DNA from 2 places in the Alitiscatomonas sp. genome. Region 2 is predicted to be linked to the other one. Evidence: riboswitches for the same ligand, from Rfam matches in the RefSeq annotation. Region 2 holds a riboswitch; the other holds the start of a gene.
The links. A riboswitch is a leader RNA that binds a small molecule or an ion and turns the genes downstream of it on or off. The one in region 2 is predicted to bind thiamine pyrophosphate.
Positions count from the first base shown of each region.

Region 1: another riboswitch for thiamine pyrophosphate. It lies ahead of WIH05_RS10645 (ABC transporter permease); the one in region 2 lies ahead of thiC (phosphomethylpyrimidine synthase ThiC).

Region 1 covers NZ_JAXXBR010000099.1:14,955-20,248, forward strand. Annotated here, with positions in the region: gene WIH05_RS10635 (ABC transporter ATP-binding protein) at 1-22, shown strand, start outside; gene WIH05_RS10640 (dipeptide ABC transporter ATP-binding protein) at 19-969, shown strand; TPP riboswitch at 1,077-1,181, shown strand; gene WIH05_RS10645 (ABC transporter permease) at 1,234-1,989, shown strand; gene WIH05_RS10650 (ABC transporter substrate-binding protein) at 2,020-3,051, shown strand; gene WIH05_RS10655 (ABC transporter ATP-binding protein) at 3,057-3,812, shown strand; gene WIH05_RS10660 (TatD family hydrolase) at 3,799-4,557, shown strand; gene WIH05_RS10665 (hypothetical protein) at 4,618-4,887, shown strand; gene WIH05_RS10670 (hypothetical protein) at 4,889-5,294, shown strand, end outside.
Region 2 covers NZ_JAXXBR010000102.1:14,314-19,607, reverse strand. Annotated here, with positions in the region: gene thiW (energy coupling factor transporter S component ThiW) at 1-149, opposite strand, end outside; gene thiC (phosphomethylpyrimidine synthase ThiC) at 162-1,469, opposite strand; TPP riboswitch at 1,549-1,661, opposite strand; gene WIH05_RS11020 (flavin reductase) at 1,762-3,555, opposite strand; gene WIH05_RS11015 (AbgT family transporter) at 3,869-5,294, shown strand, end outside.

The DNA of each region.
Region 1 (5,294 bases), on a different contig from region 2:
AGGGAAGGTGAACATTCGATGAGCCAGCCGCTGCTTGAAGTAAAAAATCTCAGAAAGTATTTCAAAACCCCGAAGGGGATGCTGCACGCCGTGGATGATGTCACCTTTACGATCGAAAAAGGAAAGACGTTGGGCGTGGTAGGCGAGTCCGGCTGCGGAAAGTCCACCACAGGCCGTGCGATCCTGCGTCTGATCGAGCCGACGGCCGGCGAGGTGCTGTTCGAGGGCCAGGATGTGGTGAAGCTGTCTGCGGAGGAGATGCGAAAGAAACGTACAGACATGCAGATCATCTTCCAGGACCCGTTCTCCAGCTTAAACCCGCGTAAGACCATCAGCCAGATCATCGCGGATCCGTTAAAGATCAACAAGATCATCACGGACAAGAACGAGCAGATGGACCGTGTGCGTGAGTTGATGGAGACGGTAGGCCTTGCAGACCGTTTGATCAACACATACCCCCACGAGCTGGACGGAGGCCGCCGCCAGAGGATCGGGATCGCGAGGGCACTGGCGTTAAACCCGAAGTTCATCGTGTGTGACGAGCCGGTATCGGCCCTGGACGTATCGATCCAGGCGCAGATCCTGAACCTGATGAAGCAGCTGCAGAACAAGATGGGTCTGACCTACATGTTCATCACCCATGACCTGTCCGTAGTAAACCATTTCTCGGACGACATCGCGGTCATGTATCTTGGAAAGCTGATCGAGAAGGCACCGTCAGAGGAGCTGTTTGCCCACCCGACGCACCCGTATACCCAGGCGCTGTTATCAGCGATCCCGATCCCGTCCCTGGACAACCGGAGGGAGAGGATCCTGTTAAAGGGAGAGATCACTTCGCCCATCGAGCCGCCGAAGGCATGCCGTTTTGCGAACCGGTGTCCGTATGCGACGGACCGCTGCCGCTCGGAGGAGCCGCAGCTTAAGGAGATCAGCCCGGGCCACTTCGTGTCCTGCTTCCTTACCGACTAGGCTTTATAAGGCCGGAACTCTTTTATGGGGGTTCCGGTCTTTTTTGAACTTTGCCGTTGCGTAAGGCTGGATTCCGTGCTATAATCAGTTCCAGATGTAAAAATATGATTCATAACAAGGGGAGCCTGTATACAGGCTGAGAGGAAATTGTGAATTTCGACCCATAACCTGATTTGGATAATGCCAACGTAGGGACATAAGCGTATGCCTGACTGACTGCCGTTATCCGGCGGTCTTTTTTTAATGGAAAAGGAGAAAATTTGTATGAAACAGACATCGGAAAGGCTGATGCCGGCTTTCTTCATTCTGGGCCTCCTGGTCCTCTGGGAGGGGGCGGTACGGATCTTTGGGATCCCCCTATATGTGCTGCCGTCGCCAGTCCAGGTGGCGGAAACCCTGGTACAGGAACTGCCTGTGCTGGCGCTGCATGCCCGGGTAACAGTGGCAGAAGCCCTGGCGGGCGTGGCCATTTCCCTGGTCCTGGCCCTGGCGCTGGGGATCCTTATGGACTGTTTTCCAATGATCCGCCAGGGACTTTATCCGGTCCTGGTGGTGACACAGACGGTGCCCATGATCGTTCTGGCGCCAATTTTCATCATTTATATGGGCTTCGGCGCTGCTCCCAAGATCCTGACAGTGGTTTTAATGTGCTTTTTCCCGGTGGCGGTGAGCTTTTCCGACGGCCTGAGCCAGGTGGATGCGGAATATGTGCATCTGGTCCGGTCCTACGGGGCAGGACAATGGAAAACCTATTGTCTGGTGAAGATCCCGGCGGCAGTGCCGGCGCTTCTTTCGGGACTTAAGGTGGCGGCCACATACAGCATCAGCGGAGCGGTGGTGGGAGAGTGGATCGGCTCCCAGGAAGGGCTGGGCTATTACCTTCTGCGGGTGAAAAACGGCTATATGCTGGATAAGGTGTTTGCCTGTGTGGCAGTGATCATTTTTTTAAGCCTGTGCATGAATGGGCTCATCCGGCTGTACCAGTACCTGGGAATGCCGTATCTGAGAAAACAGCGGTAATATAGAACATAAAAACTGGAGGAGAAGACAATGAGAAAGATGAAGAGGAATCTTGCGGCTGCAGCGGCCTGTGCCCTGGCAGTATCCATGGTCCTGGGAGGCTGTGGAAAAAAAGGAGAAAGTGAGACAGCAGGGGGAACTTCGGAAAAGGCGGAGCTGGAAGAGGTGACCGTGATCCTGGATTATGTGGCAAACACCAATCATACAGGCATGTATGTGGCCCTGGACCAGGGATATTATGAGGAAGAAGGACTGAAGGTGAATATTGTGGAGCCGACAGAAGGGGCTACGGCTTCTCTGGTGGCTGTGGGAAAAGGCGATTTCGGGATCAGCTACCAGGAGGATGTGACCGTTGCCTTAACGTCCGAGGATCCGCTTCCCATTAAGGCCATCGCGGCAGTGATCCAGCATAATACCTCGGGCTTTGCGGCTTACAAAGATAAGGGGATCCATTCTCCAAAGGATTTTGAGGGGAAAACGTATGCAGGCTGGGGCGGCCCGGGAGAGGAAGCCGTATTAAAGGCGGTCATGACCCAGGCTGGAGCCGATTTTTCAAAGCTGAACCTGGTGATCTCCGATGGCTCTGGGTTTGAGGCCCTAAAGGATAAGGTGGATATCATGTGGTTCTACGAGGCGTGGGACAGTGTGAAATGTGAACTCAATGATTTCCCCATCAGCTATATGCCGGTACGGGATCTGGACGAGCGGCTGGATTATTATACGCCGGTGATCATTGCAGGGAATCAGGTCCTGGAGGAGAAGCCGGAGATGGTGAAGAAATTCCTGGCTGCCACCTCCAGGGGATATGGATTTGCCATGGAAAAACCGGAGGAGAGCGCAGAGATCCTTCATAAATATGCTCCGGATTATTCCCTGGAAATGCTCACCATGTCCCAGAAGTACCTGGCAGACAAATATGCGGAGGATGCGGACCGCTGGGGAGAGATGAAGGACCGGGTATGGGATAATTATACGGAATTTATGGTGGAGTACGGTGTCATCCAGGAGGCAATCCCGGCGGCTGAGTGCTATACCAATGAATTTCTTCCAGATAAGGAGTAAAGAAAATGATGAAGCTGGAGATTTCCGGCCTGTCTTTTTCCTATGGGGAAAGGCAGGTTCTGGAGGATATTTCCTTCGGCGTGGCAGAGGGAGAGTTTGTCAGCCTTCTGGGGCCGTCGGGCTGCGGAAAGTCTACGGTCCTAAAGCTTCTGACCGGGATCCTTTCGCCTGATCGCGGGAGGATCCTGGTGGATGGAGAAGAGATCCGGGGGCTTTCAAGTCATTTTGCCTATATGCCCCAGAACGATCTTCTGTTTCCCTGGAAGACCATCCTGGACAATGTGTGCCTGTACGGACGGATCCACGGCTCTCTGGAGGAAATGCGGGAGCGGGCCAGGGAATATTTTCCTGTATTTGGTCTGGAGGGGTATGAAGACAGCTATCCTGCCTCTCTTTCCGGCGGGATGCGCCAGCGGGCCGCCTTTTTGAGAACGGCCCTCTGCAGCGCGGACATCCTTCTTCTGGACGAGCCCTTTGGAGCCCTGGATGTGATCACCAGGGGAGAAATGCAGGACTGGCTCCTGGCCATGAGAAAGGAGCTGGGAAAAACGGTGGTCCTGGTGACCCATGATATGGATGAGGCCATCTATTTATCCGACCGGATCCTGATCCTGAACCCGGTTCCGGCAGGGATCCACGGGGAGATATCTGTCTGTGAGACCCAGAGGGACCGGGACTGGCTTTATGGACAGGGAGAGCTGCGCCGGGAGATCCATGGACAGATCATGGGAAAGGAGAGAAAGGGAAATGCTGCTTTGTGATGCCCATGCCCATCTGGGGAACGATACAGAATGGGAGGAGCGGACCGGAAAGGGGATCCTTTCCCTGATCTGCGCCACAGGGCCGGAGGAAGCCGGGAAGCTGTTTTCCAGGCTGGAATGGCTTAAGGGGAGAGCCGTGATCCCCACCGCCGGGCTCCATCCCTGGTATGCAGACCAGTATACGGTTCAGGATATGGAGCCATATATCCGGCGGTGCCCGGTGGTTGGTGAGATCGGTATGGACAGCGTCTGGTGCCAGGTGCCCCTTCCGGTCCAGGAGCGGGTATTCAGAGAACAGCTGGCCATGGCCTGTTCCCTTAAAAAGCCGGTGGTCCTCCATACCAAAGGCCAGGAAAAGGCCATTGCCTCCATTCTGAAGGAGTATCCGAATCGGTATCTTGTACATTGGTATTCCTGTGAGGAATATCTGGAGGAGTATCTGGCTCTGGACTGCTACTTTTCTGTGGGACCGGATGCGTGGTGGAATCCCGCGGTGGCACAGGCGGCAAGGCGGGTCCCCAGGGACCGGATCCTGGTGGAAACGGACGGGCTGGGAGCGGTACAGTGGGCCTATGAGAATGGGCCAGAGGATGGGAAGCGGACGGCTCCGGGAACAGTTTCAGAAGCGCTGGAGAGCACAGTCCGCACGATGGCAGAGATCAGAGCCGTGTCTTTGAAGGCCATGGAAGAGCTGGTTTTTGACAATCTGGTCCGTGGATTTCTGGGGGAGTTGTATTGTCTTTGATTCTCTCATGTGCTACAATCAGAGTGTTCCAATCGTATACTGCTGCTGGAGGGGACTGCCATGAAAAACTCCGTAACCATAAAAGAGATGACTCGGGCGGAAGAGAATCATATGATCAGAACAAACGAAATCGTAACGCTTTATCATGGCTCAAAATCGGGGATCCGTGGGATTCTTGATGAACAGAAACTTACGGAGGATGATCGCAAAAAACTGAAGCAGGAGAGTGAAGCCAACCGTTCGAAGGGAATCGCAATGGCAGATGAGATCTGCCGGAAGTATCGTCGTGACGGCATGTTTTTTGACGAAATATTAAAAGCGGGTGAATAGAATGGAAAAACTTACACTTGAAAAGCGCCAGCTTTGTGATATACAAGGACGATTATTTGAACTTGCTCTGAAAGCTGGATATGATTGCCCATTTTTTATAGAAGCTTTTATGAATAGTAAAGTTGCGGCGGCCCTGGATGATGTTTATGACCGGATGCAGTGGGCAGGCGAGGAATATATTCTTGAGGAGCTGAATGACGAAGTTGGAGGACTTAAAAAGACGGGCATATCTTACTCTATGGAGGTAATGTACTGGAGCGGATATACGTACCGCTACTGGCATTATTATACAGGGGAGTGCAGTAATGAAATATATAAAGCTGCCGATGCGGAAACCATGAATGAATGCTGGCCTGGTTTCCATACGCTTGATGTTGAGATGGCCATTGATGATCTGAAAGAGATCT
Region 2 (5,294 bases):
GGGCCTAAAAATACAGCGCACAAAACGTTGACCATATGCTGGATGGGATAGCATTTGGATACCCCGATGGGGATATAAAAGCCCGATAACGCCACGGTCAGCGCCGCCAGCATGGCCGCTGTTACTGTTTTTTTCAAAGAAATCTTCATGACCCTCTCCCCCTACTCTTCAAAAATATTTACGATCTCTCCATCCAGGATCCGGTTCATATTCTTTACCGCGCAGAAATTCCCGCACATGGAGCATGTATCTTCCTTTTCCGGCTTTGCCTCTGCCCGGTACCGTCTGGCCTTTTCCGGATCAATGGCCAGGGAAAACATCTTCTCCCAGTCCAGATTTTTTCTTGCCAGGCTCATTTCATTGTCCCAGTCCATGGCCGACGGGATCCCCTTGGCGATATCCGCCGCATGGGCAGCGATCCGGGACGCGATGATCCCCTCCTTTACATCGTCCACATTGGGAAGCCTTAAATGCTCCGCCGGAGTCACATAGCAGAGGAAGGACGCGCCTGCCGCTGCTGCCAGGGCTCCTCCAATGGCCGCCGTAATATGGTCATATCCGGGGGCCACGTCGGTCACCAGCGGTCCCAGAACATAAAACGGGGCTCCCTTGCAGATCTCCTTCTGGATCCGCATATTGGCCTCGATCTGGTTTAAGGGCATATGGCCCGGCCCCTCGATGATCACCTGGACATCCTTTTCCCAGGCCCGTCTTGTCAGCTCTCCCAGGGTCACTAATTCCTCGATCTGGGAAATATCGCTGGCGTCCTTAAGACACCCCGGACGGCAGGCGTCTCCCAGGCTTAAGGTCACGTCGTACTCCCGGCAGATCTCCAGAATGTCGTCAAAATGCTCATAAAACGGGTTTTCCTTCCCCGTCATCTCCATCCACGCAAAGATAATGGAGCCGCCCCGGGAAACGATATTGGTGAGATGCCTGTTTTCTTTAAAGCGCTTTGCCGTTGACCGGTTGATGCCGCAGTGGATGGTCATAAAGTCCACGCCGTCCTCCGCGTGCATCCGGACGATATCCAGCCACTCTTCGGTGGTGATCTCCTTTAAGGCCTTGTGATAATATACCACAGCGTCGTAAATCGGTACGGTGCCGATGATAGCCGGACATTCTGCTGTGAGCCGTCTCCGGAAAACGCGGGTATCTCCAAAGGAGCTGAGATCCATGATCGCTTCCGCTCCCATGGCCACGGCCCGGTTCACCTTCTCCACCTCCGTGTCCAGATCCATGCAGTCTCTGGAGGTCCCCAGGTTCACATTGATCTTCGTCTTCAGCATGGAGCCGATGCCGTTGGGATCCAGGGCCTTATGGACCCGGTTGCAGGGAATGGCCGCCCGGCCCTCTGCCACCCACTGACGGATCTCCTCCGCCGTCCTCTTCTCTTTTCTGGCCACCAGCTCCATTTCCCGGGTAATGATCCCCTTTCTGGCCGCGTCCATCTGTGTTGTGTAATCCATATCCGCTCTCCTTCCATGATTTTTGAAAAAGAGGAAAGAAACATGAAAAAAAGGAACCTATCCCAAACGGATAAGTTCCTCCAATGACTCGCTTCATTCCTACGCCGGCATTATCCGTATCAGGTTCAACAGGTCGGAATCGTTCCTTCATTCCCTCTCAGCCTGCCGCGGCAAGCTCCCTCTTTTTCCATATTCAGTTTACGGTTCCGCCTTTCTGTGCGGCCCCGGCACATCTGATGTGCATGGTATTATCATACCACGATTTTTCCAGATTGCAAGAAAAACCTGATATTTACCCGATGGGCTCAAAATCCGCGGCTCCATGCTTGCATAAGGGACAGATATAGTCGTCGGGAAGGGTATCTCCCTCATAAATGTATCCGCAGATCTTGCAGACAAAGCCCTTTTTGCCGTCTGTTTCCGGCTTCGGCTTCACATTCTTCTGGTAATACGTATAGGTCATGGTCTCCTTATCGCTCATGACGCGGGCCTCTGTAACGGTACAGATGAACATGCCGTGAGTATCCAGATCCACGTACTGTTCCACCTTTAAGGACATGAAGGCGTTGATGTACTTGGGAAGGAACACCAGGTCGTTATCGGACCGGCATGTCTCCCAGCTTTCAAATTTGTCCACGTTCCGGCCGCTCTGGAAGCCGAAATTCTGGAATACCTCAAAGGGCGCTTCCACAGACAGGCAGTTGACGTTTAAGATCCCTGTCTTTTTGATCACATGATGGGAATAATTGGCCTTATTGATGTTCACCGCCACCCGGAACGGATTATCCGTCAGCTGGCTCACCGTATTCACGATCAGGCCATTATCCCTGGTCCCGTCGTTGGAGGTGACCACATAAAGACCGTAGCCGATCTTAAATAAAGCGGTCATGTCGTGCTTATTGGCCTTTTCATCGGATCTGGCGATATACTCCCGGCACAGCTCCTCGGCCATGGCGTCGATCTCCTTTAAATTATCCTCGCTTAAGGAGGAGGTGATCTTTACAGTCGTATTGAGCCAGGTGATGTCCTTGGAGCCCTCCAGCATTCCCTTCATGATCTTTGCTGCCATGGGAGCCCAGGAGCCGTTTTCCATCAGTCCCACCGTGCGCTTTTTAAAGCCCCGCTCCGTCAGATGGTCGATGAATTCCCGCATGAAGGGGAAGATATCGGCATTATAGGTGGTGGTGGCCAGTACCAGCTTGCCGTAACGGAAAGCGTTTTCCACAGCCTTTGACATATCCATCCGGGCCAGATCGCATAAGACCACTTTGGGGCATCCTTTTTCCGTCAGCTTCGCTGCCAGCGTCTCAGCCGCCTTTTTCGTATTTCCATATACGGATGTATAAGCGATGACCACGCCGTCGTCCTCCACCCCGTAGGAAGACCAGGTATGGTATTTTTCCAGGTAGTGGCCCAGATTTTCCTTTAACACCGGTCCGTGCAGGGGGCAGATGGTCTGGATATACAGCGCAGAGGCCGCCTTTAACAGGTTCTGCACCTGTGCCCCGTACTTGCCCACGATCCCGATATAATACCGTCTCGCCTCGTCATCCCAGTCCTCTTCCACATCCAGAGCCCCGAATTTTCCGAAGCCATCGGCAGAAAACAGGACCTTATCCGTGCTGTCATAGGTCACCATGACCTCCGGCCAGTGGACCATGGGAGCAAATACAAAATTTAACACATGTTTTCCCAGGGAAAGGCTGTCCCCGTTTTTCACCTCCAGGGTCCGGCCTTCTAAATCCATGGAGCGGAAGAAATTCCCAACCATACAGAAGGTCTTTGCATTGGCCACGATCACTGCCTCTGGATAAGCCTTCATAAAATTCTGGATATTGGCCGAGTGGTCCGGCTCCATATGCTGGACCACCAGATAATCCGGCTTTCTTCCTGCCAGGGCTTTCTCCACATTGTCCAGCCATTCATGGGTGAATTTTCCATCCACCGTATCCATAACGGCAATTTTTTCATCTTTTATCACATAGGAATTGTAGGCCATTCCGTTGGGGACCCGATACTGTCCCTCAAACAGATCCACCTGGTGGTCGTTGACGCCTGCATAAATGATATCGTCGGTAATATACACGGATCTCATTCTCCTTTTCTTATTGAATCTGTTGCCTGTCCCAGCGCATTCTGCGCAGCTGCATACAATGTTAATTTTACTACAATCCCGTCGGATTTTCAAGACTGGCAGCGTCATGTTCCGGATCCGTTTCAAAACATTCATAACATTCCGAATCGTTTACGTATTCCATTTTTTAATCGGATGTTTTCAATATAATGCGTTAATTATCCGCTAAATATTGAAAACTTTGCTGGATTTTTTGCACAATATATGGTATTATGGTATAGTATTCAACATACTTTTTTCAATCTATTACAAAGGGGGAAACGCCATGAAAGAAAAGACCGTAGAGAAGAAACCGTTGCTGGCCCGTTTCATGGACGGAGTTGAGACTGTCTGCAATAAGCTGCCGCCGCCGACCATGCTGTTCGTGTTCCTGTTCTTTATTGTGGCCATCCTGGGAACGATCTTCACCTTCCTGGGCACCAGTCTCACCAATCCGGCCACCGGAGAGATCGTCATGTCAAAGAACTTCTTTTCAAAAGAAGGCCTTCTCTGGTTCTTGGACAATATGGTGAAAAACTTCACCGGCTTCGCCCCCCTTGGTCTTGTGCTTACCATGACCATCGGCACCGGTATCTGTGAGGAAGCCGGGATGCTCAATTCTCTTTTAAGAAGCTCCATGAAAAATGTTCCCGCTGCCCTGGTCCCCTATGTATGCGTGCTCATCGGCATCATCGGAAACCTGGCCTCCGACGCCGCCAGCGTTATGGTACCGCCCCTGGCTGCCATGGCCTTCATGGGTGTTGGAAAGCATCCGGTGGCCGGTATGATCTGCGGCTATATCGGAGCCCAGGTGGGCTACGCCGCCAATCCGGTCATCTCCGGTACGGATACGCTCCTTATGGGGATCACCAACGATACCCTGGCTTCCTTTATGGGAGATTCCGCTTTTACCGTGGACGTGACCTGCAACTGGATCTTTAAGATCGCTTCCACTGTTCTCTGTGTAGTCGTTATCGGAATCCTTGTACAGAAGATCGTGGAGCCCAGATTCGGCGTTTACCACGGCGAACTGGAAAAAATGGAAGACCTGACTCCGTCTGAGAAAAAGGGGCTCCGGGCCTCCGGGATCTCGACCCTGGTCTATGTGGCCTGTCTGCTGGTCCTGTTCTTCACAGGAGTCATTGCAGCCGAAGACGGCGGCCTCATCGGTTCTCCGTTCTTAAAGGGCCTGATCCCCATTATCTTCCTTCTGTTCGTCATCGCGGGCGTTTCCTACGGCTATGCCTCCGGAAACTTTAAGGGTCTGGTGGACATCCATAAGGCCATTGTAAAACAGATGGCTGCCATGGGTACCTACGTGGGCTTCTGTTTCTTCTGCGGACAGTTCCAGGGTCTGTTCTCCTGGACCAACCTGGGAGCCATGTCCGCCATTGCAGGCGCAGATTTCCTGGAAAGCATTGGCTTTACGGGGATCCCCATGTGCATTGGCTTCATTATCCTCGTAACCCTGGTGGACGTATTCTTCAGCTCCGGCTCTGCAAAATGGGCGATCTTCGCTCCGATCTTCGTTCCCATGTTCCTGCTGCTGGACTACCATCCCGGCTTTACCCAGATCATTTATCGTCTGGGCGACTCCGCTGGAAACCTCTTCGGCCCCACCTCCGCTTATCTCTGGATGCTTTTAAGCGTGGCCCAGGCCAAGTACGATAAGAACTTAAAGATCGGCCAGATCATCTCCTGCAACCTGATGG